4 regions of the Nocardia sp. NPDC004278 genome follow, and region 4 is predicted to be linked to each of the others. Evidence: riboswitches for the same ligand, from Rfam matches in the RefSeq annotation. Region 4 holds a riboswitch; each other region holds the start of a gene.
The links. Region 4 has a riboswitch for S-adenosylmethionine ahead of ACWEO2_RS41395 (amino acid ABC transporter permease). Riboswitches for the same ligand answer to the same signal wherever they lie in the genome.

Region 1 (7,450 bases), on a different contig from region 4:
GGCATTGTCGCTGGTGAAGGGGCGGGTCTCGGGGGTCGGATGCCACAGTCCATCGGTGCAGGCGTAGTTCCAGCTCGCGCCGCTGGTGACAAGGGTGGCGATGGCCTCGATCAGACGGTCCACATCGGCGGAGCTGGTGCCGAGGCCGATGCTGGCACGCAGCGCGCCGTCGAGGCCGAGGCGCGCGAGCAAGGGGTGGGCGCAGAAGCGGCCGTCGCGAATGCCGATGCCGTGTTCGGCGGAGAGGTAGGCCGCGACCTGGCCGGGGGCGAAACCGTCCAGGGTGAAGGCGACGATGCCGACGGTATCCGGGCTGTCGTCCCAGATGCGCAGCAGGTTGACGCCGGGAATGGCGGACAGGCCGGTGCGCAGCCGATCGGCGAGCAGATGTTCGTGAGTGGTAAGGGATTCGGGATCGATCGCACAGAGCGCGTCACATGCGGCGGCGAGCGCGGCCGCACCGAGGACATTAGGGGAGCCGGCCTCATGACGCTGTGGCGCGGGTGCCCACTCCGTGCGGGCAACACCGACCTCGCGGACCGCGCCGCCGCCCGCCAGATACGGTTCGGCGGCATCGAGCCAATCCCGGCGTCCGACAAGCACTCCCGCGCCGAACGGCGCGTAGAGCTTGTGCCCGGAAAAGGCGAGGTAATCGATGCCGGTGTCGCGCAGGCTGATCCGACGATGCGGTGCCAGTTGGGCGGCATCGACCAGGATGCGGGCGCCGCACTGGTGCGCGATGGTGGCCAGGCGCTCGAGCGGCAGTACCTCACCGGTCACATTGGAGGCGCCGGTGACCGCCAGCAATGCGGCTGGCTTACTGCACAATTCGGCGATGAGCTGGCGGATGGTCTCCCCGACGGTCGACGCCGCCCGGACGACGCGGCGGCCGTGCCGGGTCCACGGCAGGAAGTTCGCGTGATGCTCGATATCCAGCACCACGGTGTCACCGGGGACGCAGGCGGCGAGCAGGTTGAGCGAATCGGTGGTGTTGCGGGTGAATACCACCACCTGGTCGTCGGCGGCATCGAGGAAACGCGTGACCGAACCGCGGGCCGCCTCGTAGCACTCGGTGGAGATCCGCGAGGCGTAGCCCGCGCCGCGGTGCACACTCGCGTAGTACGGCAGCAACTGCTGCACCCGATCGGTGACCTGCGCCAATGCCGGTGCGCTCGCGGCGTAGTCGAAGTTAGCGTAGGTGGTCGTCCCGCCCTGGACCAGCGGTACCCGGAGATCGTCGCCGGAGACCCGGGCGAAGGCGGAACAGGTCTGGTCAACGGCAGCAGTCATCACAAAATCCCATCGGTTATGGGACCCGTAATCAGGTGATTATCCGAGTCCGCGCTTGCCGCACCCGGTCGGGCTGCGGCCCGGTCGTCACCCGGAGCACCCCACCGCGGAGGAGGGTTGCCGACCAGCTAGCCGGGGCTTGACGCTGGTACTCATGACCTGAACCGAGATTGGCAGATGCCGCACCGCCGTGTCAACCGCCGTTTTCGCCAGTGCATATACATGCACTCAAATAAATAACCTTGCAAAGCCGGGCGATCTGCGATCTCATCGAGAGGTGACGCTTTCCCTGCTGCTCAGCTTTGTCGGCCTGTGCGTTCTGCTGTCGATCACGCCCGGCCCGGACTCGTTCCTGGTGCTGCGATTCTCGATCGTGGACGCACGCCCCGGCATCGCCGCGGCAATCGGTTCGGCGCTGGGCGGCATCGTCTGGGCGGTAGTGGTCGCGGCGGGGGTTGCCGCACTGCTGGAACAGTCCGCGACGGCCTACCGGACACTCAAGGTCATCGGCGGAATCTACTTGGTGTACTTGGGAATTCGGGCGCTGATCGAGCACCGCAAACAGCGCGGGGCCAGCGCGCAGGTGTCCGGTCAGCCGAGCGCGGGTGAGGCGACCTCGATTCGCTCGGCATTCGCCGCGGGCCTGGTGTCGTGCATGTTCAACCCGAAGGTCGGTCTGTTCTACCTGGCGGTACTGCCGCAGTTCCTCACCGACGTCACCTTCGCGAACACCCTCGCGCTCGGCGCCATCGAAAGCACCATCGCGGCCGTGGAGATGATCCTGCTCGCCCTGCTCGCCTCCCGGGCGGTGGCCATGCTGCGCCGCCCCCAGGTCCGCGATCGGCTGGAGCAGATCAGCGCGGCGATTCTCGCCGCACTCGGTGTCGGCACCGCCGCCTCGGCCGCGTAATCCATTGCGCGTCTTGTCGACAGCCACCTCCGGTCGCCGTCGACAAGGCGGACAGCATCGCTATTTCGGCTGAATCTCCTTGCGCCACAGCAGCACCGACGCGACCAAGGAAACCACCGCGGCAGCGGTGAGCCACCAGAACGCCTGCCGGAACCCGGCATCCACCGGCAATCCGGCGGCCGCAGCGCGATACAGCACAACCGCCAGCAACGCGGCCCCGATCGACCCGCCGACCCGCTGCAGAATATTGACGAACGACGCCGCATCCGGCATCTGCTGAGGGCGCACCGCCGCGTACGCCGCAGCGACGATGGGCATTCCGGTCAACCCGGTCGCCATGCCCCGAATCAGCAAAAGCGCCTGTATCACAACAGGATTCATCGAGGCATCGCCGAGCGCGAACGGCACCGTGACAGCGACCGTGACCGCACTGCCGACCACCGCGACAACGCCCCCGCCGTACCGATCGGTCAACCGGCCGCCGATCGGCATCGCGATAATGCCGCCGAGCCCGAACGACATCAGCAGCAATCCGGTCGCTATCAGACCCTCGCGGTGCAGGACCTGAAAGTACAGCGGCAGCACCAGCATCGACCCGAACATCGAGGCACCGGCGAAGAAGTTCGCCACATTCGCCGTCGCGAACACCGGGTGCCGGAACAGTCCGACATCGAGCAGATTCGCACCGCGCCCGCGCACCGACCGCGCCACGAACAGTCCGAGTGCCAGCGCGCCGAGCAGCACCGAAACCCACACCGTCGGCGCGGAAACGCTGCCGCGACTACCGAATTCGCCGAGCCCGTAGACCAGTGCCGACAGACCGACGCCGATCAACGCGAATCCGGTGGCATCGAATCGGCCCCCGGTATCCGCCGTCGCCGCCCGCGGCAATACCCGGCGCGCCAGTACGAACGCCACCAGCCCGAACGGGATATTGATCAGGAACAACCACTGCCAGTCCAGGTTCGCGAGCATGATTCCGCCGATCGTCGGCCCGATCGCGGGCGCGGCGACCACCGCGATCCCGACCACGCTCATCACCCGACCCAGCCGATGCGGACCGGCGACCTGACCGATCAGCGTCTGCCCAGCGGGCACCAGCAAACCTGCAGCCAACCCCTGTGCGATCCGCAGCCCGATGAGCCAATCGATATTCGGCGCGAGCGCGCACAACCCCGAGGTGACGGTGAACCCGGCGAGTGCGCTCAACCAGACCCGATCCATCCCGAACCGGCGTCCGAGCCAACCGCACAGCGGCAGCGTCACGGCCAGTGCCAGCAGATATCCGCTCGCAATCCACTGCGCACTGTCCAGTGCCGCACCGAGATCCGTGGCAATGGTGTTCAGGCCGATATTGACCAGTGACGTATCCAACATGCTCATCACGGCGCCGAAGACCACCACACCGGCGACCCGCCATACCCGCGCCGGAATCGGTTCGAGTGCGGGTGCGGGTGCGGTGGCGGCGACGGCCGTTCGAGTATCCGACATGGATCCTCCGCTATTTGTAGACAATCTAGATTGTGGAGGTTATCAACAATCGCATGCATCAACAATAGATACAATTACCGAATGCCCGCCGACCACATCCACCCCCGCGGCCTACTCCGCTTCCCGACCTATGCGCTCGGCAAGCTGCACAAGGCCGTGCACGCCGAAATGGGCACGTCCCTGCGCGAACATTGGGTGCTGGTCTGTCTGGAGGAGTTCGACGACCTGTCCCAGCAGCAGGTCTCCACCGCGCTCGGCATCGATCGCAGCGAGGTGGTGCGGCTGATCGATGGCCTGGAAGACGCCGGATTCGTGGTCCGCACCCGCGATTCGACGGACCGGCGCAAGTACCGGCTCTCCATCACCCGGGCCGGACGGGCCGAGCGCCGCAAGACCGATGAACTCATCGAACAGGCCGCCGAGCGGGTGCTGCACCGGCTCGACGACGAGGAGCGGCGCACGCTGCATCGCCTGGCCCTGAAGGCGCTCGGCGAAGACCTCTGAGCCCGCCGCCGCCAACCGACCACCCGGTTCGGTCGACGACAACATGCCGATACCGCAGGTACCGTAGACAGTTGGTCACCGTGGCGTTTGCCCACTGGTAACCATCTTGTGGAACAACAACGGGGAAAGCGCTAGGCAGGTCTATGAGAGGTGGGCAGGACGTAATGCTGCAGCCGCAGGTCGACACCGCGGCGGGCAAGGACCAGGCGACGGGGCTCCCGACGCCGAACCCCTTGCTACGCGCCGCACTCGTGCCGCAGGCCAGGACCCTTGTCGACGTTCTGAACAGCACCGCGCAGGCCCACCCCGAGGCACCCGCGATCGATGACGGCCGCGTGGCGCTCAGCTATACCGAGCTGCTGTCCGAGATCGACGCCGGTGTCGTCGGATTGATCGCGGCGGGCGTGCGCCCGGGCGATCGCGTCGGCGTCCGCATGCCGTCCGGTTCGCATGAGCTCTACGTCACAATCCTGGCCATTCTCTATGCCGGTGCCGCCTACGTCCCGGTGGACGCCGACGATCCGGAGGAGCGCGCCCGACTGGTCTTCGGCGAAGCCCGAGTTACCGCCATCGCGACGGCCGAGGGCATCGAACCGACGGTCGCGGCCGCCGAACGAACCGATCGACACCCGGAATCGACCGCCGCCGAATCGACCGTTCGCCCTACCACCGACGACGACGCCTGGATCATCTTCACCTCCGGATCCACCGGAACCCCGAAGGGCGTCGCGGTCTCGCACCGCAATGCCGCGGCATTCGTCGACGCCGAGGCACGCCTGTTCCTCCAGGACGCCCCGATCGGGCCCGGCGACCGGGTCCTGGCCGGACTCTCGGTCGCGTTCGACGCCTCCTGTGAGGAGATGTGGCTGGCCTGGCGCAATGGCGCCTGTCTGGTGCCCGCGCCGCGCGCCCTGGTCCGCACCGGCGCGGATCTCGGCCCCTGGCTGGTCCGTCGCGAGATCAGCATCGTCTCGACGGTGCCCACATTGGCCGCGACCTGGCCCGCCGAGGCGCTCGACCCGGTCCGGCTGCTGATCTTCGGCGGCGAGGCGGTGCCGCCCGAACTCGCCGAACGCCTTGCCGGACGGCCCGCGGCGCGAGCGGCGGACTCGGATGAGGAAGCGGATCACGAAGGGCCGGGCGAACGCCGTTCGGACCGCGAGGTGTGGAATACCTACGGCCCCACCGAGGCAACGGTGGTCGCATGTGCGGCCCTGCTCGACGGCGGCTTCCCGGTCCGGATCGGACTCCCGCTCGACGGCTGGGATCTGACGGTCGTCGATACCGAGGGCAATCCGGTGGGCGAGGGCGAATCCGGTGAACTCGTGATCGGCGGCGTCGGCCTGGCCCGCTATCTCGATCCGGCCAAGGACGCCGAAAAGTACGCTCCCCTACCGTCACTCGGCTGGGACCGGGCCTATCGCAGCGGCGATCTGGTTCGCAATGACAGCGAGGGGCTGGTCTTCCTCGGCCGCGCCGACGATCAGATCAAACTCGGCGGCCGCCGCATCGAACTCGGCGAGATCGATAACGCGCTACAGCATCTGCCCGGCGTGACCGGGGCCGCAGCCGCCATCCGATCCACCAAGGCGGGCAATAAGATCCTGGTCGGCTATCTCACCGGTACCGCACCGGATTTCGACCTGTCCTCGGCCAGAGCCCAACTCGCCCAACGACTCCCGGCCCCACTGGTCCCCAGGCTCGCCATCGTCCCCGATCTGCCGACCCGCACCTCGGGCAAGGTCGACCGCGACGCCCTGCCGTGGCCGCTGCCCAATGAGAACGACGCCCCGCGCGCCGACCTCACCGAAACCGAGCAATGGATCGCCGGACTGTGGGATTCGATTCTCGGCGCCGAGGTCACCGGCCCCGACGGCGACTTCTTCGATCTCGGCGGCGGCTCGCTCGCGGCCGCCCAACTGGTCACCGCCCTGCGCGAACGCTATCCGAGCATTGCCGTGGCCGACCTGTACGACCATCCGCGCCTCGGCGCACTCGCCGAACTACTGGACGAGACCGCACCATCGGAGACGGTCGAAACCCGCGTCGTGCGCCCCACCCCGCGCAGCGCCCAGTGGGCACAGGTGCTCGCCACCGTCCCGCTGAGCACCCTCACCGGCATGCAGTGGCTCACCTGGCTGGCCATTGCCGGGAATATCGCGGGCTGGTCCGGCTCGCTGCCTTGGCTGCCGCATCTTTCGTGGTGGTGGACGCTGGCCGCCTTCCTGCTGTTCATCTCCCCGCCCGGTCGCATGGTGATATGCGCAACGGGTGCGCGGGTGCTGTTGCGCGGCGTCGCGCCGGGCAGCTACCCACGTGGCGGGTCGGTACATCTGCGGCTGTGGGCCGCGGTCCGGCTGTCCGAGGCCAGCGGCGCCGAAAGCCTTTCCGGCGCACCGTGGATGGTGCCGTTCGCGCGGGCACTCGGCGCCAAGATCGGCACCGGTATCGATCTGCATACCCTGCCGCCGGTCACCGGCATGCTCGAACTCGGCGACGGTTGCAGTGTGGAACCGGAGGTCGACCTCTCGGGTTACTGGATCGATGGCGATATCGTGCACATCGGGCCGATCACCATCGGCCCCGGCGCCGTGATCGGCGCGCGATCGATCCTGCTGCCCGGCAGCAAAATCGGCAAGAACGCCGAGATCGCACCGGGCTCCTCGGTGGCCGGCAAGGTCAAGGCCGAACAGGAGTGGGCGGGCTCGCCAGCCACGAAGGTCGGCAAGGCACCGCACCGTTGGCCGGAAAACACCCCCGCCAGGGCGGCACATTGGGTCGCGATCTTCGGCGTGACGTCGATGGCATTGGCGGCCATGCCCATTCTCGGCCTGGCCACCGGCGGCGCGTTCATCGCCTGGTTCATCCGCGATGCGACCACGCTCGCGGGCGCGCTCGGGCGCGGCTTCGCGATCCTGCCCGTCGCCACCCTGCTCAGCCTGACCATCTACGCGGTGACGACGGTGCTCGCGGTCCGACTGCTCAGCATCGGACTCACCGAGGGCCATCACCCCGTCCGCAGCCGGGTCGGCTGGCAGGCCTGGGCCACCGAACGCCTGCTGGATTCGGCGCGCACCTTCCTGTTTCCGCTCTACGCCAGCCTGCTGACCCCGCTGTGGCTGCGGCTGCTCGGCGCGAAGGTCGGCAAGAGCGTCGAGGCCTCCACGGTGCTGCTGCTGCCGAAGTTCACCACCGTCGCCGACGGCGCTTTCCTCGCCGACGACACCATGATCGCCAGCTACGAACTCGGCGGGG
Region 2 (7,450 bases), on a different contig from region 4:
GTACGGCTCGGAAGCCGAAGCGGTCCGATGGGTCGCCTCCGCGGACACCTCTGCGCACGTGTCCGGCAACGCGATCGACCTCGGCTTCGACGCCAGTATGTGGCTGTCCGGGCACGGCGCCGAATACGGACTGTGCCAGATCTACCGCAACGAGCCCTGGCATTACGAACTACGCTCCGAGGCGAACGAGCGTGGTTGCCCTCCCATGTATCCCGACCCCGCACACGATCCGAGAATGCAGCAGTGACCGGCGTCCTCGGGCGAACCGGTCCCGAGCCGGCGGGGTGGAAACCGCTCACCCGCATCGCGTTCCGGTTCTGCTTCCTGTACTTCGGCTTGTTCTGCTTACTGACTCCGCCGATCGTCTTCGTGCTGACCGGATGGTTCGGCCGCTGGCTGGGCTACGACGCGCAGTACTGGCATATCCAGAAAATGCAGCCCGCCCTGAACTGGGTGAGCCAGCACCTGTTCGGTACCACCGCACAGCTGTATCCGAACGGCGTCGGTGACCAGACCATTTTCTGGGTGCTGTTGTTCTGCATCCTGGCCGTCGCTGTGGCCGGGACGGCGGTGTGGTCGGTGCTGGACCGGCGCCGCACGCACTATCGCACGCTCGCAGGCTGGTATCTCCTCGTCATCCGGCTGTTGCTGGCCGGCCAGATGTTGAGCTTCGGCTTCGCCAAGGCGATTCCGACGCAGATGCCGCAGCCCTCGCTGACCACGCTGCTGACCAATTACGGTGACCTCACGCCGATGGCCGTGCTGTGGTCGCAGGTAGGTGTGTCGAGACCGTACGAGATGCTGCTCGGCGCCGCGGAACTCACTGCGGCGGTCTTGCTGTTCATTCCGCGGACCGCGCTGCTCGGCGCGCTGCTGACCCTGATCGACACACTGCAGATCGTCGTACTGAACATGACCTTCGATGTGCCGGAGAAGATTTCATCCACGCACTTTCTGCTGATGTCGCTGGTGCTGCTGACTCCCGAGGCGCCGCGGCTGATGCAAGCTTTGCTGCTCAACCGCACCACCGGCCCTTCCACCGTGCCGCATCCGTTCCACACCACGAGATCTCGCCGTATCGCGGCATTGGCGCAGGTCGCGCTCGGCATCTGGATTGCGGCGGCGCTGGTGCACGGTGGCTGGCACGCCTGGCGTGGTGGCGGGCCTGATCGACCCAAACCTCCGCTGTACGGCATCTGGTCGGTGTCGCAGTTCACCCGCGACGGCGAGGCGGTGCCGCCGCTGACCACCGACGAAACCCGTTGGAAAACGGTGGTGTTCGACTATCCCAATACGATTACCTACCAGCGGATGGACGACACCCTGGTGACCGTACCCGCCGACGTGGACGCCGCCGCCCATCGGATCCGGCTGACCGCCGGAACGCTGCAATCCGGATCGGCGGTGAAGCCCGGCCGCACTCGGAATCCGTTGGGCACACTCACCTTCCAGCAACCCGCCCCCGACAAAGCCGTGCTGACCGGCGAACTGGACGGCCACCAGGTAACAATCGCCCTCGACCGGATCGACCCGAACAACTTCCCGCAACGAAGCACGCCGTTTCACTGGGTGCAGAACCGTCCGAATCTGTGACAACACCGCAACGGCACTTGCTCGAGTCGGCGTTCGTAGATCTGACGCGTGATATTGGATCGAGTTGTGGCCGAGCTGAATTCGTCGATACCGGAGATCGGGAACAGGTTCGTGCGTGCCGAGCCACTAACCGATGGGCTCATGTACCAGGTGACACGATTCTTACCGGCACCCCCCGGACCGCGGCGCTCATCGTCGGCAGCGACATCTTCGGCACGACACCCGACGCAGGCCCGGCGGCGCAGCAAGCCGACAGCCGTCACCCGCACGAACGAAACCCGGAACGACTCATCGTCGACAGCCACACCTGCGACACGACACCCCACGCAGGCCCGGCCACGCAGCCAACCGTCAGCCATTCACCGGCACGAATGAGACCGGAACCGCTCATCGTCGCCAGCCACATCTAATGGCACGACACCCGACACTGCAGCGAGCCGACAGCGACTCACCGGCACGGTTGAGTCCGAACGCCAAGCGGGCGCACGATGCCACCGCGCCCCGTTTCGTCGGATTACTAGCTCAGCGCATGGTCCAAATCGGCCAGCAGATCCTCGACATCCTCGAGCCCAACCGAGATGCGCACGACACCGTCGGACAGGCCGATGGTGGCGCGGCCCTCGGGGCCCATGGCGCGGTGGGTGGTGGTGGCGGGGTGGGTGATCAGGGTCTTGGAGTCACCGAGGTTGTTGGAGATATCGATGATGCGCAACCGGTTGAGCACCTCGAAGGTGCGCTTCTTCGCCTCGTGTGCCGGCGCGTTCAGCTCGAAGGTGACCACCGTGCCGCCGCCGCTCATCTGACTGGTCGCCAGCTCGTGTTGCGGATGCGACTCCAGATACGGATAGCGCACCCAGGAGACGGACTTGTTGCCCTCGAGGAAGCGCGCGATGCGCAATGCGGATTCGGTCGAATGACGCACCCGCAGCGGCATGGTCTCCAAACCCTTGAGCAGGGTCCACGCATTGAACGGGCTCAGCGCCGGACCGGTATGGCGCATAAGATTCTTCACCGGACCGTCGATGTAGTCGTGCGGGCCGAGAATCGCGCCGCCGAGCACCCGGCCCTGACCGTCGATGTGCTTGGTACCGGAATACACCAGCACATCCGCGCCGAGTTCGAAACCGCGCTGCAGCAGCGGGGTGGCAAAGACATTGTCCAGCACCACCTTCGCGCCCGCGGCATGGGCGAGCTCGGTCACCCGGCGCACATCGACCAGCGTCTGCATCGGGTTGGCCGGCGTCTCGAAGAACACGGCCTGGGTCGGCACCGACAGCGCCTGCTCCCACTGGTCCAGATCATCGCCGTCGACGAAGACGGTCTCCACACCCCAGCGCGGCAGGATCTCATTGCACACCACGAAGCACGAGCCGAAGAGGCTGCGCGCGGCCACCAGTCGATCGCCCGCACCCAGCAGCGCGCCGAGCGCGGTGAATACCGCCGACATACCGCTCGCGGTCGCGAAACAGGCCTCGGCGCCATCGATCAGGCGCAGTCGCTCCTCGAACATGGCCACCGTCGGGTTGCCGTAGCGGGAGTAGACGAAATGCTCGATATCGCCGGTGAACGCGGCCTCGGCCGCCTCGGCGCTCTCATAGACGAAACCGGAGGACAGGTACAGCGCCTCGGCGGTCTCCTCGAATCCGGAGCGGCGCAGGCCGCCTCGGACGCCGAGCGTCGCGGGGCCGACCCCCTTGGGCAGCGGTTTGTCGAACGCACCCCCGGTGATCATGACTGCCGCCACGGCAGACCGAGTGCGCGCCAGCCGGAGCCGCCGCGGTGACCGAACTCGTCGATGGGGCCCTCGAAGCCCTCGAGCACGTTGTACGACGGTTCGATCCCGACACCGGTCGCGGCGACCGCGGCACCGATGGAACGCTGCCCGGAGCGACACAGAAAGACGACGGGCGCCGCCGGATCGCGACCCTCCAGCGCCGAGGTCAGCTGTGCGACGAACTCACCGTTGCGGGCGCCACTGGTGTCGACCCATTCGATCAGCACCGTCGGCCGATCGATCGAACTCGTATCGGGGACGCCGACGAAGCGCCATTCGGCCTCGGTGCGCACATCGACCAAGACGGCCTCGGGATTGTCGCGCAACAACTCCCACGCCTGCTGGGGGGTGATGTCACCGGCATATGTCATGCGATCCTCCTGTGAATCCACGCTTGCCGCACCTGGGTTTCGGTGCGCGGCCAGGTCGTCACCCGGAGCACCCCACCGCGGAGGAGGGTTGCCGACCAGCTAGCCGGGGCTTGACGCTGGTTCTCATGACCTGTGTCCGAGATTGCCTGGGCAGGGGCCGCCCTGTCAAACCCAGGTCAGCGCCACGCCGGGTAATCAGTTGCAGACGATCCAGCGGTCGCCGGAGCGAACCAGATTCCACGTCGCTGGCGTCTCCCGGCCGTCGACCGCGATGGTCACGTTCGCCTTCGCCCTATCGCCATCGACCATGGCGTTGTCAATGTTGGTGACCTTGATCGACTTTCCGGCCGCAGCGCCACCGAACTGGGCGGCCAGCGGCGACTTGCTCTCGTCGAATCCTTGGCAGGCCACCGCGGGTGGCGGTGTGTTGTCGGTGGTGCCCCTGGCCTCTGCATAGCGATGCACCGCGGCCGCGATCTTGTCCGATTCTGTGACATTTTTCTCAGCGGGCGAGAGCACCGCGCCCAGCACGATGGCGACCAGGACGACGGCCGCGAATACGGCTGCCGCGATGAACGGCGCCATCGTGCGCCGATCGGTCTGGTCGACCTCGATCACTGGTTCGTCATCGGTGCCCTGCTGCTCTGTCATGGGTCGATCATCCCTGGTGGGCAGCGGTATCCGACAGGCACCCCCGGACCGGGCGCGACCCCGCACGGCAGCGGCACAGCAATAATTCGATAGCCAACCGGACAGTGGGTACTCGGGTAAGTGAGCCCGGGTGGCAACCATCCGGTTCACGCACCGCCCGCAGGGTGCGCCATGCGCCACCGATAGAATCGCGAGACTGCGGCCTGCTGTCATAGCCATATGCCAGCTCACCGACGTAGCGACTGTGCAGCCGCGAGCCGCCCGTCCGCATCGTCAGGTGCAACCAAAAGGTGCGCCAAGTTAGCCTAAGCTAAGACTGACGCCATAATTGTTTCGACCATAAGGGTGCGCGTAAAAGATGACCGAAAACAGTGCAGAGTCGACTAGCGGTGCGCGCGAGCCCTCCGTGGTTACGCAAGCTGCCGCCTCCGGGCCTGACGCGCACACCGCCGGGACTCGCCCGCTTCGCATCGCGATCGTGGGCGCAGGACCGGCCGGTATCTACGCCGCCGACGCGTTGATGAAGTCCGATGCCGAGGTGAGCATCGACCTGTACGAGCGCATGCCGGCGCCGTTCGGTCTGATCCGCTACGGCGTCGCGCCGGACCACCCGCGCATCAAGGGCATCATCACCGCCCTGCACAAGGTGCTCGACAAGCCGCAGGTTCGCCTGCTCGGCAATATCGACTACGGCACCGACATCACCCTCGACGATCTGCGCACGTTCTATGACGCGGTGATCTTCTCCACCGGCGCCAACGCCGACCGCGCGCTGGACATCCCCGGCATCGGCCTGGACGGCAGCTACGGCGCCGCGGACTTCGTGTCCTGGTACGACGGACATCCGGATGTGCCGCGCACCTGGCCGCTGGAGGCCGAGAAGGTCGCCGTCCTCGGTGTCGGCAATGTCGCACTCGATGTCGCACGTGTGCTCGCCAAGACCGGTGACGAACTGCTGCCGACCGAGATACCACCAAACGTCCACGCCGGATTGAAAGCCAATAAGGCGGTCGAGGTGCACGTCTTCGGCCGCCGCGGCCCGGCGCAGGCCAAGTTCACCCCGCTCGAGCTGCGCGAACTCGACCACTCCCCGACCATCGAGGTCATCGTCGATCCCGAGGACATCGACTACGACGAGGGCTCCGAGGCCGCGCGTCGGCACTCCAAGCAGGTCGACATGATCGCGAATACGCTCGAGCAGTGGGCCATCCGCGATGTCGGCAACCGCCCGCACAAGCTGTTCCTGCACTTCTTCGAGTCCCCCGCGGAGATCATCGGCGAGGACGGCAGGGTCGTCGGCCTGCGCACCGAGCGCACCCAGCTCGACGGCACCGGCAATGTCAAGGGCACCGGTGTCTTCAAGGACTGGGACGTCCAGGCCATCTACCGCGCCGTCGGCTACCTGTCGCAGAACCTCACCAACCTGCCGTTCGACGATCAGGCCGGTGTGGTCCCGAACGAGGCCGGACGCGTCATCGCCGACGAGGACGCCGACGGTGCGCAGCGCTACCTGCCCGGCACCTACGTCACCGGCTGGATCAAGCGCGGTCCGGTCGGCCTCATCGGCCACACCAAGGGCGATGCCAACGAGACCGTGGCCTGCCTGCTCGACGACAGCGTGAACTTCACCCCGGCCGAGAAGCCGGAACTGGACGCCGTCATCGAATTCCTCGAGGGCAAGGGCATCCCGTTCACCACCTGGCAGGGCTGGTACCGCCTCGACGCGCATGAGCGCGCACTCGGTGAGCCGGAGGGCCGCGAGCGCGTCAAGGTCGTCGAGCGCGAGGACATGCTGCGCGCCAGCGAACCGCACAAGGTCTAGTGCCGGTGCCACAGGGGGTGCGCGTCACCCCCTGTGGCACTCGACAATCCGATACGGCCGCAGCAGTGCAAAATCTGTCGGGTCTACGGCAGCGGAAAATCCTTTACTGAGGCATTCTGTACAAGTGTTCGATGCCCATCTCCACATCTTCGACCCGGGGTTCCCGCTGGCCGAGAACGAGGGCTACCTGCCCGACCCGTTCACCATTGCCGATTACCGAAAGCGCATGTCTCGCTTCGATGTCGGCGGTGGGGCCGTGGTCAGCGGATCCTTCCAAGGCACCGATCAGACCTACCTGAAGGCGGCACTCGCGGAACTGGGCGAGGGCTGGGTCGGTGTCACCACATTGGACCCCGATGCCACCGATGCCGAGATCAGCGAACTCGACCGGATCGGCGTGCGGGCACTGCGGTTCAACGTAAAGCGCGCGGCCGCGGATATCACCGCGATGACCCGGCTGGCGCTGCGGGCGCACGAACTGGTCGGCTGGCATGTCGAGGTCTATATCGACGGCACCATGCTCACCTCGCTGCAACCGGTGATCTCGAAACTTCCGGTGCTCTCCATCGACCACCTCGGCATGTCCGAGGAGGGCCTGCCCTACCTGCTCGATCTGGTCGATGGCGGCGCGCGGGTGAAGGCGACCGGTTTCGGGCGGGTGCACATGAATGTGGCCGATACGCTGCGCCGCATCCACGCCGTCAATCCCGAGGCGCTCATGTTCGGCACCGATCTGCCCGGCACCAGGGCGGGACGGCCCTTCGTGGACTCCGACGTCGATCTGATCTGCGATGTGGTCGGCACCGATATGTTCAAGGTGCTCGAGGACAACGCGCGGGCGTTCTATCGACTGCCCGCCCGCGCACGCAAGATTCCGACCGATCCCGCACCCACCCTGCCGATCCCGCGCACCGAACAGCCGACCCTGCCGCTGCGACGCGATGAGATCCCGAAACTCGAAGCGGCGGATACGATTCCGTTCCCTGCCATCGAGTGAGTGCAACCCGGCCGTAGGCGGGTGGTCGCCGCGGAGCGACACAGATTCATCCCGCTTCACGGCGGTCTGTCATACGCTTCCTGCATGACCGAAACTCCAGCGGGGGCCGGTTACCCAAGTTATCCACACCCACCGGCGGATCATCCCCAGGCCGTGTTGATATTGATCCTCGGAATTCTGAGCCTGGTGCTGTGTACCCTGATCGGCCCGTTCGCCTGGTTCATGGGACGGCGCGCCCTGGC
Region 3 (7,450 bases), on a different contig from region 4:
GCGCGCGGCGAACATCGCGGTGAACTCCGCATTCCACGCGCCATTGCGACCGGCCAGTTCGGCGATATCGGCGTTCTCCGCCGCCCAGGCTGCCGTCTCGGCAACGAAGACCAGCACCACCGGCGCCTCCAGCGGTTGCGGCTGGCCGAAGGCGGCGTTCGACAGTTCGTGGCGACCGGATGCGCTGGTCACCACCACGATCGAACGGTCCTGCATATTCCATGCGGTGGGCGCCTCCACCGCCAGATCCAGCAGTTCGGCGAGCAGTTCGGGCGGCACCGGATCCGGGCGGTAGTGGCGGGTGGTGCGGCGAGTGCGGATCGCGGCGGGAACCGAAAGTGTCTGTGCGTTCATGATTCTTACTATTGGAGAGTGGCGCACTATTGGGAAGACAGCACTTGATAGTGCGCTACACTCCGAAAAGTGCGTACGGTGATCGAGGCCAGTGGGCTGCCTGCCGATGTCTACTCGGCGAAATGCCCTACCCGACAGGTACTCGACCATGTCGCGGGCAAATGGACCGTGCTGATCGTGGACGCCCTCGCCGACGGCACCATGCGCTACACCGATCTGCACCGCCGCATCGAGGGCATCTCGCAGAAGATGCTCACCCAAACGCTGCGGCAACTCGAGACCGACGGATTCGTCACGCGCACAGTGCATCCCACGGTTCCACCCCGCGTCGACTACGACCTCACCGACCTCGGCCACAGCCTGCGTACTCCCATCGCCGCGCTGCGCGATTGGATCGAGGTCAATATCAATCGTATCGAGGAAGCTCGCCGCCGCGCTGTGGGCTGACCGTAGGAATACGGATTCGGCAGCCGCGCAACGTATCTCGCAGATGCCGCTACGCTGCGTTCCGCGACTCAGTGCAAAGCAAGACGGATCTCGAGGCGAATCCATAACGCGTGCAAGCCATCTTGACCGAATGGCCCGGCGCATCGTGATCGCGCCGGGCCATCCGGTTCATATTCTATTGTCCCCGAACGGATTCGGATCAGCCCGCCTCGGCGACCGCACGCCGTCCGCGCCCGCCGTACAACTGCCGCGCCTCGCTCGGCGTAACCGTCTCCGGTCGCGTCGGCGATTCGCCCTTCAGATGCTGTTGCAGAATTTGACCCGCCATCGGCGCGATGTACGGCGCGGCGACGATCAGTCCGAACGAGTTGAACGCCTTCGTGCCCCACACGATGATCTTGGCGGCCGGGCGAGCCGCTAGATCCACGATTCCGGGCCGATCGAAGCGACCGAGCTTACGCATCCACTTCGGCAGCGTGGCAATCGAAGCCATCGATAGCAACCGACTGCCGAGGGCATAGCTGATCCCGGCGCCATTGTGCGGGGAGGTCCACAGCAGGTGATGCATGCCCTCCTCGGCACGCTCGGAGGTGCACAGGCGCGGGCGGACCTTCGCGAAGTAGGCGCGCACCTCCTCGCGCGAGCGCGGCACCTCCTCCGGCTTGCAGGTCTGCAGCTCGGCGGCGATCGCGCACTCCTGCCAGTAGCGCGCCTCCTGCTCGGGGCCGAGCGGCCCTGGTCCGAAGACCTCATAAGCCTTGAGTACCGAATGCCAGCCGGTGATATGGATCCACAGCTGGGTTTCCGGGCTGTTCGCGCGGTAGCGCTGACCGCTGATCGGTTCGATGCCGGTCATCGGGGCGTGCACCTGCATCAGGTGTTCCGCGGCCTGGATGGCGGTGCGGCCGTCGGCGATCGCGACGAGCAGGAAGTAGGCGAAGGTGTGGTCGAGGCGGCTGCGCGGATCGGTGTAGATGCCCTGCGAGTCGGCGACGGCCGCGGTCAGAAATGGATCGAAATGCTCGAGGACGACCGCGCGCTGGAAGCCGATTACGGCGGTCGGTGCAGTCCAGATCTTCCAACTGGGCGAATCCGGGCCGAAGAAACCGTAGTCGTCCCGGCGAAGTGTGGTCGGATCGAAGGCCATCTGCTGCTCCTTTGCCTGCTCGCCTTCCCTGAGCGGCGAATGCAACGCAACCGTAGCAATTGTGATCGGACAATACAACGCATCCGTAGCATTTATCCGCGGACGGATTCCGAATCCCTGGCCGGTGCTGACAGGATGGACGCGGAATGGAGGTGAACCGACAGTGACCGAATCGCATTCCGCGCCGAAGCAGGCCGCATCGGACCGCCCGCGACGGCGATACGCGCCTCGCCTGCCGCCCGACGAGCGTCGCGCCCAACTGCTCGACGCCGCCTACGCGGTGCTGAGCCGAATGGAACTGCACGAACTGAGCATGGAGGCGGTCGCGCACGAGGCGGGTGTCGGAAAACCCGTGCTGTACACCGTGTTCAAGACGCGCGCCGAACTCGTTGCCGCACTATTGGAACGCGAACGCGAGCGCGGCCTGGAACAGGTGGCCGCGACACTGCCGACCGATCTGCTCGGCGCGGATCCCGTCGTGGTCGCCTCCGCGACTGTTGCAGCGTTTGTCGGTGTCGCACTGGAGAATCCGACGCGCTGGCGGCTGATCCTCGCCGGACCGGGCACTGCCCCCGACGAATACCGTGCGGCACTTGTCGATTCGCGCACCGGCGTCTTCGATCAGGCCGAGTCGCTGGTGCGCATGGGTATGGCGGTCGATTCGCGCTGGGCGGGGATGGATTCCGGACTGCTCACGAACTCGCTGTTGAGCGTTGCGGAAATGCTCGGCAGGCTCGCGGTCAGCGCACCCGAGGAATACCCCCGCGAGCGACTCGAAGGCTTCGTCCGCTCCATCGTGCAGTTGCTCGTCGGCGCGCCCGACGCAGCCACACCGCGAGCTGAATAATGTTGCGGTCCAACTCGATTAGATTTCCCAGCCCGGAAGACATGGGCACGCCGATGGAAATGGCATGATCTCGATCATGACCGATCGACGACTTCCCGCACTCGCGCTGACCGCGCTTGGGGCCTTCGCAATCGCCTTCGGCTCGGGCGCCACCGCCACTGCCAGCGGGCTGGAGCCCCCGGTGATGGAAGAGGTCTTCGCGCTGACGGGAACCGTCTCGGCGAAGTTCCACAACCCGAACGACCGTGGCGTGTGCTGGGTCTACAACGCCGACACCGGCGAAATCTTCGGCGGCAACAACCCCACCTCCTTCGCCATCGCCGACGGCAAGATGGTCCAGACCTCCCTGGGCAACGGCAACCTCCCCACCGGCCAGGTACACGTCCGCGGCGCCTGCGCCTTCGACCGCCCAACCGGCAACCACGACTACGCCTCCACCACCGACATCATCACCATCGACGTCACCGGCAAGCCGAGCACCGGCAGCTTCGGCTGACCCACTCGGACGCCGAATAGCCCCCGGGCCCAGCAGTCTGGCCCGGGGCGCTGTTGTCCGACCAACCGCTCGCGGACAGACCGGAGTCGCGTGGCAGCACCGATGTCGAACCGCTGACTATCGCGGCGAGAGTTCAGCGGGTGCGGCTGATCCGCGCCAGGCGCACGGTTTCGGTCAGCAGCTTCGAGACCGCTGCCGCTTCGGTCAGGAAGCCGTCGTGTCCGTCGCGGGAGTGCACGATCTCCAAACCTTCGCAGCCGGGGAGGCCGTCGGCCAATTCCTGCTGGGTTCGCAATGGGTACAGGCGATCGGAATCGACACCGCCGACCACGCACGGGACCGGGGTGGCGGCCAGCGCGGCCGATACACCGCCGCGGCCGCGGCCGATATCGTGCCGGTTCATCGCCTCGGAGAGCAGTACGTAGGTGGCGGGATCGAAACGGCTACAGAGCTTTTGGGCCTGGTGGTCCAGGTAGCTCTGCACCGCGTAGCGGCCGCCGTGCCACGGATCCTCATCGCCCTGCGCGTGGTTCTCGAAGCGGTGATCGAGTTCGCCCTCGGTCCGGTAGGTCAGGTGCGCGATGCGCCGGGCGATGCCCATGCCGGTCATGGGGGCGCGGTCGGTGTCGTGATAGTCGCCGCCCTGCCAGTCCGGATCGGCCTTGATGGCGGCGATCTGCGTTGTCTGCGTGCCGATCTGGTCGGCGGTGGCGCGTGCGCCGACGGCCAGCACCAGTGCGGATCCGACCCGCTCCGGAGTGCCGACCATCCACTCCAGCACGCGCATGCCGCCCATCGAACCGCCGACGACGGCGGCAAGGCGCTCGATGCCGAGCAGATCGAGCAGCGCCGCTTCCGCGGTCACCTGATCGCGGATGGAGATCTCCGGAAACCTTGCGCCCCAGGGCTTTCCGTCCGGCGCCAGCGATGACGGCCCGGTGCTGCCCTTGCAGCCGCCGAGCACATTCGTCGCGATGACGCACCATTCGTCGGTATCCACCGGCGCACCGGGGCCGACCATGCCGTCCCACCAGCCGGGCAGCGGGTGGATATCGTCGGGCACCCCGACGACGTGCGAGTCACCGGTCAGCGCGTGCTCGACCAGCACCACATTGTCCAGCGTGGGGGAGAGCTCGCCCCAGCGCTGCACGGCCAGATGGACGTCCGGGATGACCGCGCCGTTCTCCAGCCGCACATCCCCGATGGCGATGATGCCGAGCCGCCCGTCCGGCGGCGGCAGGGCCACCGCGGACGAACGGGCGGTACTCGGGTCGGCACTCACAGTCACGTCGTGGCCGCCGCGAAACCGGCTCGCAGATCGGCCAAGATGTCATCGATCCCCTCGATACCCACGGCGAGCCGGACCAGCCCAGGGGTGACGCCGGAGGCCAGTTGCTCAGCGGGCGTCAACTGCGAGTGTGTCGTCGACGCCGGGTGGATTACCAGAGAACGCACATCCCCGATGTTAGCTACATGGCTGTGCAGGGCTAACGCGTCCACGAACTTCTTGCCCGCATCGACGCCGCCGCGCAGCTCGAACGCGACGATCGCGCCCGCGCCCTTCGGCGCCAGCTCGGCGGCGCGTCGATGCCACGGCGAGGATGGCAAGCCCGCGTAGAACACCGATTCCACGGCCGGATGTGTGCTCAGGAATTCGGCCACCGCCTGTGCGTTGGCGACGTGACGCTCCAGCCGCAGGCTCAGTGTTTCGATGCCCTGACTGATCAGGAACGCGTTGAACGGCGATACCGCCGCACCGAGGTCACGCAGCAGTTGCACCCGTGCCTTGAGTGCGAAGGCCGGAGCGCCGAGATCGGCGAAGACCGCGCCGTGGTAGCTCGGGTCCGGGGTGGTGAAACCGGGGAAGCGGGATTCACCCTGCGCGTCGCGCACGGTCCAGTCGAAGGTGCCGCCGTCGACGATCACGCCGGCGACCGCCGAACCGTGCCCGCCCAGGTACTTGGTCGCCGAATGCACGACGATGTCCGCGCCGTGGGCCAGCGGCTGGATCAGGTACGGGGTCGCGACCGTATTGTCAACGATCAGCGGCAGGCCCGCCGCGTGTGCGATCGCGGAGATGCCGCGGATATCGAAGATCGCGCTGCTCGGGTTGGCGATAGTCTCGCCGTAGAAGGCCTTGGTATTCGGCCGGATTGCCGCGCGCCACTGCTCGAGGTCGTCCGGATCCTCGACGAAGGACACCTCGATGCCGAGCTTGGGCAGCGAGTAGTGGAACAGGTTGTAGGTGCCGCCGTAGAGGTGCGGGCTGGAGACGATGTGATCGCCAGCGGCCGCGAGATTGAGGATCGCGTAGGTCTCCGCGGCCTGACCGGATGCCAGCAACAGCGCGGCCACACCGCCTTCCAGGGCGGCGATGCGCTGCTCGACCACGTCCTGGGTCGGGTTCATGATCCGGGTGTAGATATTGCCCGGCTCGGCCAGCCCGAACAGCGCGGCTGCATGATCGGTGTCACGGAAGGCGTACGAAGTGGTCTGGTAGATCGGGAGTGCGCGTGCGCCGGTGATCTCGTCGGGGGTCTGGCCCGCGTGGATCTGCTTGGTCTCGAAGGACCACTGCGCCGGATCGGTTCCGGCGGCGTCGATATCGGTCGCGGACGCGTTGGGGTCACTCATGACTTGCTCCAAAGAGGTTGTTCGCCAGCAGGTTTCAATGGGATGCGGGTGACGTACAACAACAACACATGGCGGGAACCTCCTGAAGTGCGCGCTTGCTCTCGGCTTTCGAGAGCCCGGTCATCACCCGGAGCACCCCACCGCAGCTGGAGGGTTGCCGTCCAGCAAGCCGGGGCTTCGCGCTGGCACTCATGACCTGACCGACATGGTAACCGGAGTGCGGTCGTCGGCCGAAATCCGTTACCGGTTTTCCGCCGTGGCGGCGTCGGTGCGCCCGGTGCATACCCGCATGAACTCGTCGAATGATGTGGTGAACGCATTGCGGGCGTCGGCAGCGGCGGCCGAGGCGTCGGCATCCTCGAAGATCGAGTTCGAGCATTCCATGCTGAGATGACCGATCAGCTGCCAGGCGCCGACGACCAGGCGGACCGGCAACGCGTTGGGCTGGGTGTCGAGTCGGTCGGCGATCACTTCGGCGATCGCGACGTTCTTATCGTCGGCGAGTTCCATGCTCTGCGCGCTGACCGTCGGGCTGCTGCGCAGGATCCGCTGCATCTGCTGGAAGCGCCGGAACGAGATGGGGCCATCGACACTTTTCGCGGCGTGATCGACGACCTGCAGGAATGCCTCGCGCAGCGATTGCAGTTCATTGCCGGTGACCGGAAGTCCGCGCAGGCATTCGGCGATGGCCAGGCCGAAATCCTTGACCGGCCCGAGGACGATGTCCTCTTTGCTGTCGAAGTATCGGTTGATGGTGCGCGGTGATACGTCCGCGCCGTTCGCGATCTGCTCGACCGTCGTCGCGTCGAATCCCTGTGCGTCGCACAGGTCCAATGCGACCTCGATGATGCGCAGCCGGGTCTGCTGCTTCTTGCGTTCGCGCAATCCCACGCTCGCGCCGCCGGGAGACGAACCTGGGTTTTGGTTTGCTGTGGCGCGCACAGCATCGTTGGCCGCGGCGCTCGCGACGATCGGCGTTGATGACTCGAGCATGTCCCCATGCTATCGCAATCGGGACATTTTGTGTCCTTTACGGCCAAATGTCCGAGTGCGACATTTTTCTCTTGACGACAAATGTCTGTCGATGACAGGATGACTGCACGACTTCAGACGGCTAGGAGAAGACAGTGAGCGAGACCGCGACAGTGGTGGAAGTTCCGGAAAGGCAGGCCAGCTCGACGCGCTGGCTGGCACTGGGGGTGATTGCATTCGCCCAGCTCATGGTGGTTCTCGACGCCACCATCGTGACCATCTCGCTGCCCTTCGCGCAGCAGGATCTCAACATCAGCGACGGCAACAGGCAGTGGATGCTCACCGCATACACGCTGATCTTCGGCGGTCTGCTGCTGCTCGGCGGACGGCTGGCCGACTACATGGGACGTCGGCGAGTCTTCATCGTCGGCATGGTCGGCTTCGCCGGGGCATCCGCGGTGGCCGGTCTGGCGCAGAACGGCGCCGAGTTGTTTGCCGGGCGTGCGCTGCAGGGCGCGTTCGCGGCATTGCTCGCACCGGCGGCGCTGTCATT
Region 4 (7,450 bases):
GGATGCCGCTCGCCTTGGTCGGGTCGTAGGCCAGCCGCGCCGAAAGATCCTGGTAGCCGGGCGTGCTGCTGGCCAGTGTGCTGGTGGCGGGTTTGAACTGCGGGCCGAGTACGGTGTCCACCAGTTGTTTCCGGTCGATCGCTGGCAGCAGCGCCTGGCGCACCGCGGCATCGCGCAGCGGGCCCCGGGTCACATTGGTCTGGAAGCCGAATGGCACACCGGGATTCGCGGTGCTCAGTACCCGACCGCTCGCCGCCTCGATCTGCGGCGCGTCCTGCGGCAGCGCGTCGCTGACCGCATCGAGCTGGCCGGAGATGAGACTGCCGGTGCGTACACCGGATTCGGGCACGACCGTGAATTCGATCTTGTCGAGGTAGGCCTCGCCCTGATGGGCGAAGACCGCCGAACCCCAGTTGTACCCGGCGCGTTTGGCCAGGGTCGCCGAGGCGTCCTGCCGCCAGGACGCATAGGTGAACGGGCCGCTGCCGACATTGTCGCCCAGGCAGCGCTGATCGGCGGGTGCGGCCGTGGTGGCGTCGCCTTGAATGCCGAGTTGAGCTGTCGAGGATGCCTGCAGGAACTGGGCATTGGGCTTGCTGAATTCGACCCGTGCGGTCAGCTTGTCGACCGCGGTCGTTGCGACATAGTTGGTGAGATAGCTGGAGCCGAGCGGGGTTTTGGCCGCGCCCAGTTTGATCACCGAATCGAAGGTGCTCCGTACCGAATCCGCGGTGAGCGGTGTGCCATCGCTGAAGGTGACGCCATCGGCCAGGTGGAAGGTGAATACCTTGGCGTCGGGTGAGATCTCCCAGCTCTTGGCCAGCCAGGGCTTGATCTCACCGGTCTTGGGATCCTGATCGGTCAGCGAATCCACGATCTGACGGGTCACATACAGCGTCTGGTTGGTGCCGGCTTGCGCCGGATCCGAGCAGGTCGGGGCCTGGGAGAGGCCGTAACGCAAGGTCCCGCCCGGCTTCGGCGGTCCCGCGTCGGCGCCGCCCGAGGCCGAATCGCTGCTGCAGGCAGCCAGACTCGCGGCCGCGGTGACGGCGGCGGCCACGGCCGCGATGCGATGGTGGGGACGGATCACTGTGGTACTCCAGATGCTTCGGTGCGGACGAGTTCGCCGCGGGAATCGATGTCGTATTCGGTGCTGGGACGCCCACCACCACCGCCGTTGCTGGCCAGCGGCCTACTCGGAATGCGGCGGCGCAGTTCGGGCGCCACCTCGGCCTGGAAGAGTTCGAGGCTGTCGCGATGTTCGGCCTCGGTGCGGCCGTCGCGTTCGGCGGACAGATGGATCACCTCATGCCCGAAGGCCTCGTGCTGGCGGCCCACCTTGTCGATCACCTGCTCCGGACTGCCGACCAATGCCGAACTGCGCGCGACGAAATCGTCGAGGGCCTCGAAGACGATCGGCAGGCCGAGCTTGCGCGCCAGCGCCAGTCGCGCCTCGAAGATCGGGCGGTATCCATCGAGGGCCTGCTGCGACGTGCGTGCCACGTGGAATCCGGCGGTACCCGCGCCGACCAGGGCGTCGGCCGGATCGTGCCCGTAGTGCTCCCAGCGCTCCCGATAGTGGCGCACCAGTTCGGCATACGGCTCGATCGGATTGGTGACGTTGGCCGAGAACAGTGGGTCACCATGGCGCGCCGCGAGTTCCACCGAATCGAGACTGGTCGCACTGCCGTGCCAGATCCGGATGCGCGGCTGCCACGGCCGCGGCAGGGCCTTGGCCTCGACCAAGTCCGGACGGAATCGACCGGACCAGGTCACGCTGTCGCTGTCCCATAGCGCCCGAAACAGTTCGTAGCCTTCGCGATTGCGATCCCACTGATCCTCGGTGGTGACGTGGTACAGCTTTGCCTGCGCCGCGCCATTGCCCTTGCCGATGATCAGTTCGAGGCGACCGCCGGAGAGGTTGTCCAGAGTCGAGTAGTCCTCGAACGCGCGCACCGGATCCAGCAGACTCAGCGTGGTGACCGCGGTGAACAGGCTGATCCGGGAGGTGACCGCGGCAATGTGGGACAGGATCACCGGCGGCGCGGCCGAAAGGAATGGATCCTCGTGCCGCTCACCGACGGCGAACCCGTCGTAGCCGAGTTCCTCGGCGAGACGAGCCTGCTCGATGACATCGGTGAGTCTTTCCCCGGTCTCCGGCAGTCGTCCGGTGCTCGGGTCGGGTACTCGGGTGACGAGGGTGAACAGCAGGAATTTCATGCGCGATCACGACTTCTTCGGTAGGCCGGGCGGGTTGATCCGCGAGCTCGGCACGGTTTCGGTCTTCAGCCCCCATCGGTCGATGACCTGCTGGTAGGTGCCGGTCTGGATGGCGTTGTTGATGGCCTTGTTGATGGGGCCGATCAGACCGTTGTCCTTCTTGGTGAGCACACCGATCTCGCCCTGCAGCGTGTCACCGGCGCCGGAGAAGGTCGCGACGATCTTGGTCTGATTCGCGGTGGTGCTGTGGTAGATCGCGGACGGATCGGGCCCGATGTAGCCGTCCAGGCGCTGCGAGGCCAGCGCCAGGTAGTAGTCGGTGACCTGCTGGAAGTAGGCGATATCGATCGCGGGCAGGCCCTCGGCGATGTTCTGCTCGTTCCACTTCACCAGCAGCTGTTCCTGATTGGTGCCGCTGCCGACGCCGATCCGCTTGCCCGCCAGGCTCTTGCGATCCCGGTAGTCGAGCGTGCTCTGCTCGGGGATCTCCAGCGCGACGGTGTCATTGCGGTAGGTGGCGAAGTCGTATTTCTCCTTGCGCTCCTCGGTCACGGTGACGTTGGAGATGAACACATCCGCCTCGCCGGAGTCGACCCGCACGAAGTTCTGCGACCAATCGGCCACCTGCGCAACGAGTTTCAGTCCGAGGATGTCGGCGATGAGGGAGGCGAAATCGACTTCGGACCCGACGATGGTCTTATCGTCGGTGGCGTAGAACCGCAGCGGTGGTGCCGCGCCACCCGAACCGGTGACCACCAGCGTGCCGCGGTCGCGAATGGCCTGCGGCAGTTCGGCGGCGATGGCGTCGACCTTGGGCGGGTGGATCCGGCCGGACTGGCCGGGGGACAGGTCGAAGGTGATGGAACCGGCGGGCTGCGCGGAGTTTTCCGCATCGGGGTCGGTGCCGCAGCCGGTGGCCAGCAACGCGACCGTGGCGGTCAGGCCGACCAGGGCGGTGAGCTTCATTGAATACCTGTTCATCGGGGAGCGCGCACCGCGCTCAACGGACTCGGGATAGAAATGCGCGGGTGCGCGGGTGCCGGGGGTTGTCGAGTACGGCAGCGGGCGGGCCCTGTTCGACGATCACGCCGCCGTCGAGAAAGACCACGGTGTCGGCCACCTCACGGGCGAACCCGATTTCGTGGGTGACGATCACCAGCGCGGTGCCACCGTCGGCGAGATCGCGGATCACGTCGAGAACTTCGCCGACGAGTTCCGGATCCAGTGCCGAGGTCGGTTCGTCGAACAGGATCACCGGCGGTCGCAGCGCCAACGCCCTGGCAATGGCCACCCGCTGCTGCTGTCCGCCGGACAGCCGCCGCGGATAGGCGTCGGCCAGTTCGCCGATGCCGACCCGGTCCAGCAGTTCCTCGGCCTCGCGCTCGATCTCCTTGCGCGGGCGACCCTGCGCGGAAATCGGTGCGAGCGTGACATTGTCGAGCACCGTCAGGTGCGGGAAGAGATTGAACTGCTGGAAGACGAAGCCGATATGCGAGCGCTGCTTGCGCACCTCGCGATCCGATAGCGCGTGCAACCTATTGCGGCGCAGCCGATATCCGATCAGCTCGCCGTCGATGTGCACGGTGCCCGCGTCCAGGGACTCCAGGTGGTTGATCACCCGCAGCAGTGTCGACTTGCCGGAGCCGGACGGGCCGATCACGGTGACCACCTCACCCGCCCGCACCGTCAGGTCGATACCGCGCAGTACTTCGGTGGTGCCGTAGGACTTTCGCACGCCGCGAACTGCGACGGCGGGGGCTTTGTCGACGGTGGTGTCGTTCGTTGCAGTGACCGGTGCGCTCATCGGGTGGCTCCGCGCGGTGCGGCGGACCCGCTTTCGGCGATTTCGCGCAGCTTGTGCCACACCTGCTGGATCGGCGTCGGTGGCGGTGTCCGGTGCGCGCCCTTGGCATAGTGCCGTTCGATGTAGTACTGCGCCACCGAGAGAATCGTGGTCAGCACGATGTACCAGACCGTCGCGACCATGAGCAGTGGCACCACCCGGCCGTTGCGTCCGTAGATGACCTGGACCTGGTAGAAGAGTTCCGCGATCGCCATTACCGAAACGATCGAGGTGCCCTTGAACAGGCTGATCACCTCATTGGTCGCATTCGGCAGGATCGAGCGCATCGCCTGCGGGACGACGACGGTGCGGAACTGTCGCAGCCGCGGAATCCCGAGTGCCGCGGCGGCTTCCAACTGTCCGGGATCGACCGAGATGAATCCGGCCCGGATGATCTCGGCCGAATATGCGGCCTGATGCAACGCGAGGCCGATGACCGCCGCGGTGAACCCGCTGATCACCCCGTTCACCTCGAAGGTGAGGAATTCGGGGCCGAACGGGATGCCGAGCGAAAGCGTGTTGTAGAGGTAGGCGATGTTGAACCAGAACAGCAGCTGCACGATCAACGGAATCGAGCGGAACGCCCAGATATAGACCCACGAGATCACCCGCAGCACCGGATTATTCGACAACCGGGCGATTGCCAGTGCGGTGCCGATCAGGAATCCGAGTGCGGTACCCCACAGGGTCAGCTCCAAGGTGACCTTCAGCGCCGATAACACCGACTTCGCGGTGAAGTATTTGGCGAAGGTCGACCAATCCCAGCCCGGATTGGTGACCAGTCCATGGATGAACTGCGCGAGCAGTACCAGCGCGATGGCGCTGATCACCCAGCGCCACGGATGCCAGGCCCTGGCGATCGGCGGTGCGTAGGCGATGGTTACGGCAGTGCCGGGTGCACCCGGTATCGGAACATCCGATCGGGCATCGGATGCAACGGACGCGCTCATGATTTCGGTTCCTCCATCGTTCCCGGCGGAAGCACCCGCACCCGATGACCGGGGGGTTGCTGCGACGTCGACGAGCCAGGTCTCTCGGTCGCTCTGGATGGTGTGTCCGACGCCGAGCACGGGTCGGTCGGTCTAGCCGAAACATCATGCGAAGCAGGCGAACTCCGGCACAAGGGTACGAATCAGTGTGAGCGCAGATCTTGTCCGAACGGTCGTGAACAGGGATTATCGACCGGGTCGTGCGGTGGATCGCGACGCTTCGGGTGCGGTCCGTCCGGCGTATTTCGCCTGGAGGGTGCAACCGGCGTTTCGTCGCGACGGTCCGGTACGGTGCGCGACGCGATGGCGTTGCCAGTCGAAATCAGCGCAGTTCCGGTGGTTTGCTGGAGTACTCTCTGACCTCGTTCGTGCCCGACGCTGAGGAGGTTCACGTGACCCTGCTGCGCCGTCTGACCACGCTTACCGCCATCGCGACCGGTGCGGCCGCGCTGACGCTCGCCGCCCCCGGCCTCGCCGTCGCGGTACCTGCGCCGATACCCGGAGCCGCAATCCCGGCGGCGCCGGCGCCGTCCGTCCAAGCCGCACCCGGAGATGCGTTCGGTGCTTACCAAGCCACCGTCGAGGCGCTGCGCGCCTTGGGCATCGACCCGTTCCTGTACCCGGCGGCTGCGGCGTTCTGCTCCAGCAGCAACTCCCTCGGCCTGGTCCCCGCCGTCGCGGGTGCTGTGCCCGGGCCGTGGCCCAAGACCACCGTGGCCATTCCGGGACTAGACCTGTCCGCGGTCAAAACGGGCCAAACCCTGTTCACCTTCATGCCCTACGGCGTAGCCCCGGACAGCACGAACATCTCCGGCATGAACGTCGCCTGGCTGAACCTGGCCAATGGCCGCAGCGGCGTCACCGCCATGGGCCCGATCTCCGACGTCGTCCGAACCATGGTGCCCGCGGAAATCCCTGCCGAAATGCGACCACTCGCCGAACGCGCCTTCCAGAACTTCTTCGCCACATTCCCCACCGGAGGCATCCGCGCCGTCCCCGTCGAGACCGGTTCCGGCACCGTCCTGGCCGCGGTGTTCGGCACCATGGACAACGGCGGCAAGCCCTGCTTCTTCCTCCCGACGGTCGGCATCACCTCGGTGCGCTGAGACCGGCCGACGTCTGAGGTCGCCATGCCGTTTGGGGAGCGGGTGCCGGGCCCGGCCTGGATATGGCGCCAGCTGGCGTGCGCTGAGCCGGTCGACGTCCGGGGTCGCCATGCCGTTTGGGGAGCGGGCTGCCAGGCCCGGCCTGGGATATGGCGTCAGCTGGTTTCGGGCGTGCGACTGCCCGATTGATCAAGATCTGGTGGCGGGTCGGTCGGGCATTGCCGCCATGGATTCGGCCTGGTCTCGGTCAGTGGGCGGTGTCGAGGTGGCGGGATTTCCAGGTCAACGTGTTCGCGCGGTGGGCGCGGCGCGAGCGGGACCACAGGCGTAGATAGGCGGCGATGGAGACCGGGTGGGCCAGGGCGGCAAGGATATCGGCGCGGGTCAGTGAGCCGCTTTCGAGTGAGCGGGCGAGTAAGCGGCCGGTGACCGCGGCGCTGTAGCCGAGGAGACCGGCGGCGCGCACCCGGCCGTGACCGGCGACGGCGGCCAGCGGAGGTACCCAATAGGCCAGTGCTGCAATAGCTCCCACGGCTGCGCCGCCGACGGTCGTGCCGCCGTAGGCCGACCACAGCCAGCGGGTGTAGCCCGCCTCGAGTTCGGTTGCGTCCCGGTACATTCGGGTCCGGGCGGCGCGACCCGCCGCGACCAGTGCGGTGCGGCGACCGGAACGGCGCAGGGCGCGAGCGATATCCAGATCCTCGGTGGGGCTGGCGGCCACCGCCGCGTGACCGCCGACGGCGTAATAGGCCGTGGCATCGAAGACGAGGAATTGGCCGCAGGCGACCACCGTCGAGGGTCTGCGGCCGCGATCGGCGATCTCGATCGGCAGGCTCGCCGCCCACGACCAGCACAGCAGCGGCTGAACCAGCGCCTCGGCGACCGATTCGGCCACCTGGTACGGCCACGGCGATAACAATGCGGCCCGGCTCCGGCGCAGTTCGGTGACTGCCGCGGCGATCGCGCGCGGGGCCAGCCGCACATCGGCATCGAGGAATATCAGCACCGTCGCATCCGCCAGCTCGGCCAGCCGAGCACAGGCCGCGGACTTCCCGGTCCAACCCGGTGCGGGTTCGACCTCGGATCGGATCACCGTGAATCGCGGATCACCCGCGATCGCCGCCACCGCGGCCGCTTCGGTCCCATCACTGGACGCGTCATCGAGGATCAACACCCGCAGCCGCGGCACCCCCACCTGGCCCCGCAGATCATCGATCAGCTCGGGCAGGCGCCGCGCCTCATCGCGCGCCGGAATACAGATCGTCACGGGTTCGAGAACCGCCGTCGGCACC

Region 1: it holds a riboswitch for S-adenosylmethionine, as region 4 does, so the genes downstream of both, ACWEO2_RS37370 (aminotransferase class V-fold PLP-dependent enzyme) here and ACWEO2_RS41395 (amino acid ABC transporter permease) in region 4, are expected to answer to the same signal.
Region 2: it holds a riboswitch for S-adenosylmethionine, as region 4 does, so the genes downstream of both, ACWEO2_RS08860 (rhodanese-like domain-containing protein) here and ACWEO2_RS41395 (amino acid ABC transporter permease) in region 4, are expected to answer to the same signal.
Region 3: it holds a riboswitch for S-adenosylmethionine, as region 4 does, so the genes downstream of both, ACWEO2_RS19770 (bifunctional o-acetylhomoserine/o-acetylserine sulfhydrylase) here and ACWEO2_RS41395 (amino acid ABC transporter permease) in region 4, are expected to answer to the same signal.

What each region holds. Positions count from the first base shown of each region.
Region 1 covers NZ_JBSGEQ010000040.1:46,310-53,759, forward strand. The annotation lists gene ACWEO2_RS37370 (aminotransferase class V-fold PLP-dependent enzyme) at 1-1,290, opposite strand, end outside; SAM riboswitch class IV at 1,337-1,450, opposite strand; gene ACWEO2_RS37375 (LysE family translocator) at 1,568-2,200, shown strand; gene ACWEO2_RS37380 (DHA2 family efflux MFS transporter permease subunit) at 2,261-3,691, opposite strand; gene ACWEO2_RS37385 (MarR family winged helix-turn-helix transcriptional regulator) at 3,773-4,195, shown strand; gene ACWEO2_RS37390 (Pls/PosA family non-ribosomal peptide synthetase) at 4,360-7,450, shown strand, end outside.
Region 2 covers NZ_JBSGEQ010000004.1:336,835-344,284, forward strand. The annotation lists gene ACWEO2_RS08845 (D-alanyl-D-alanine carboxypeptidase family protein) at 1-247, shown strand, start outside; gene ACWEO2_RS08850 (DoxX family protein) at 244-1,593, shown strand; gene ACWEO2_RS08855 (O-succinylhomoserine sulfhydrylase) at 2,111-3,325, opposite strand; gene ACWEO2_RS08860 (rhodanese-like domain-containing protein) at 3,322-3,738, opposite strand; SAM riboswitch class IV at 3,753-3,869, opposite strand; gene ACWEO2_RS08865 (Rv0361 family membrane protein) at 3,934-4,389, opposite strand; gene ACWEO2_RS08870 (FAD-dependent oxidoreductase) at 4,859-6,211, shown strand; gene ACWEO2_RS08875 (amidohydrolase family protein) at 6,336-7,208, shown strand; gene ACWEO2_RS08880 (DUF4190 domain-containing protein) at 7,293-7,450, shown strand, end outside.
Region 3 covers NZ_JBSGEQ010000012.1:18,548-25,997, forward strand. The annotation lists gene ACWEO2_RS19740 (nitroreductase family protein) at 1-354, opposite strand, end outside; gene ACWEO2_RS19745 (winged helix-turn-helix transcriptional regulator) at 424-801, shown strand; gene ACWEO2_RS19750 (oxygenase MpaB family protein) at 1,001-1,948, opposite strand; gene ACWEO2_RS19755 (TetR/AcrR family transcriptional regulator) at 2,112-2,795, shown strand; gene ACWEO2_RS19760 (hypothetical protein) at 2,860-3,291, shown strand; gene metX (homoserine O-acetyltransferase MetX) at 3,425-4,579, opposite strand; gene ACWEO2_RS19770 (bifunctional o-acetylhomoserine/o-acetylserine sulfhydrylase) at 4,576-5,925, opposite strand; SAM riboswitch class IV at 6,012-6,122, opposite strand; gene ACWEO2_RS19775 (TetR family transcriptional regulator) at 6,166-6,918, opposite strand; gene ACWEO2_RS19780 (MFS transporter) at 7,053-7,450, shown strand, end outside.
Region 4 covers NZ_JBSGEQ010000056.1:4,008-11,457, reverse strand. The annotation lists gene ACWEO2_RS41415 (ABC transporter substrate-binding protein) at 1-1,090, opposite strand, end outside; gene ACWEO2_RS41410 (LLM class flavin-dependent oxidoreductase) at 1,087-2,220, opposite strand; gene ACWEO2_RS41405 (ABC transporter substrate-binding protein) at 2,227-3,201, opposite strand; gene ACWEO2_RS41400 (amino acid ABC transporter ATP-binding protein) at 3,221-4,024, opposite strand; gene ACWEO2_RS41395 (amino acid ABC transporter permease) at 4,021-5,013, opposite strand; SAM riboswitch class I at 5,024-5,117, opposite strand; gene ACWEO2_RS41390 (hypothetical protein) at 5,445-6,158, shown strand; gene ACWEO2_RS41385 (glycosyltransferase family 2 protein) at 6,406-7,450, opposite strand, start outside.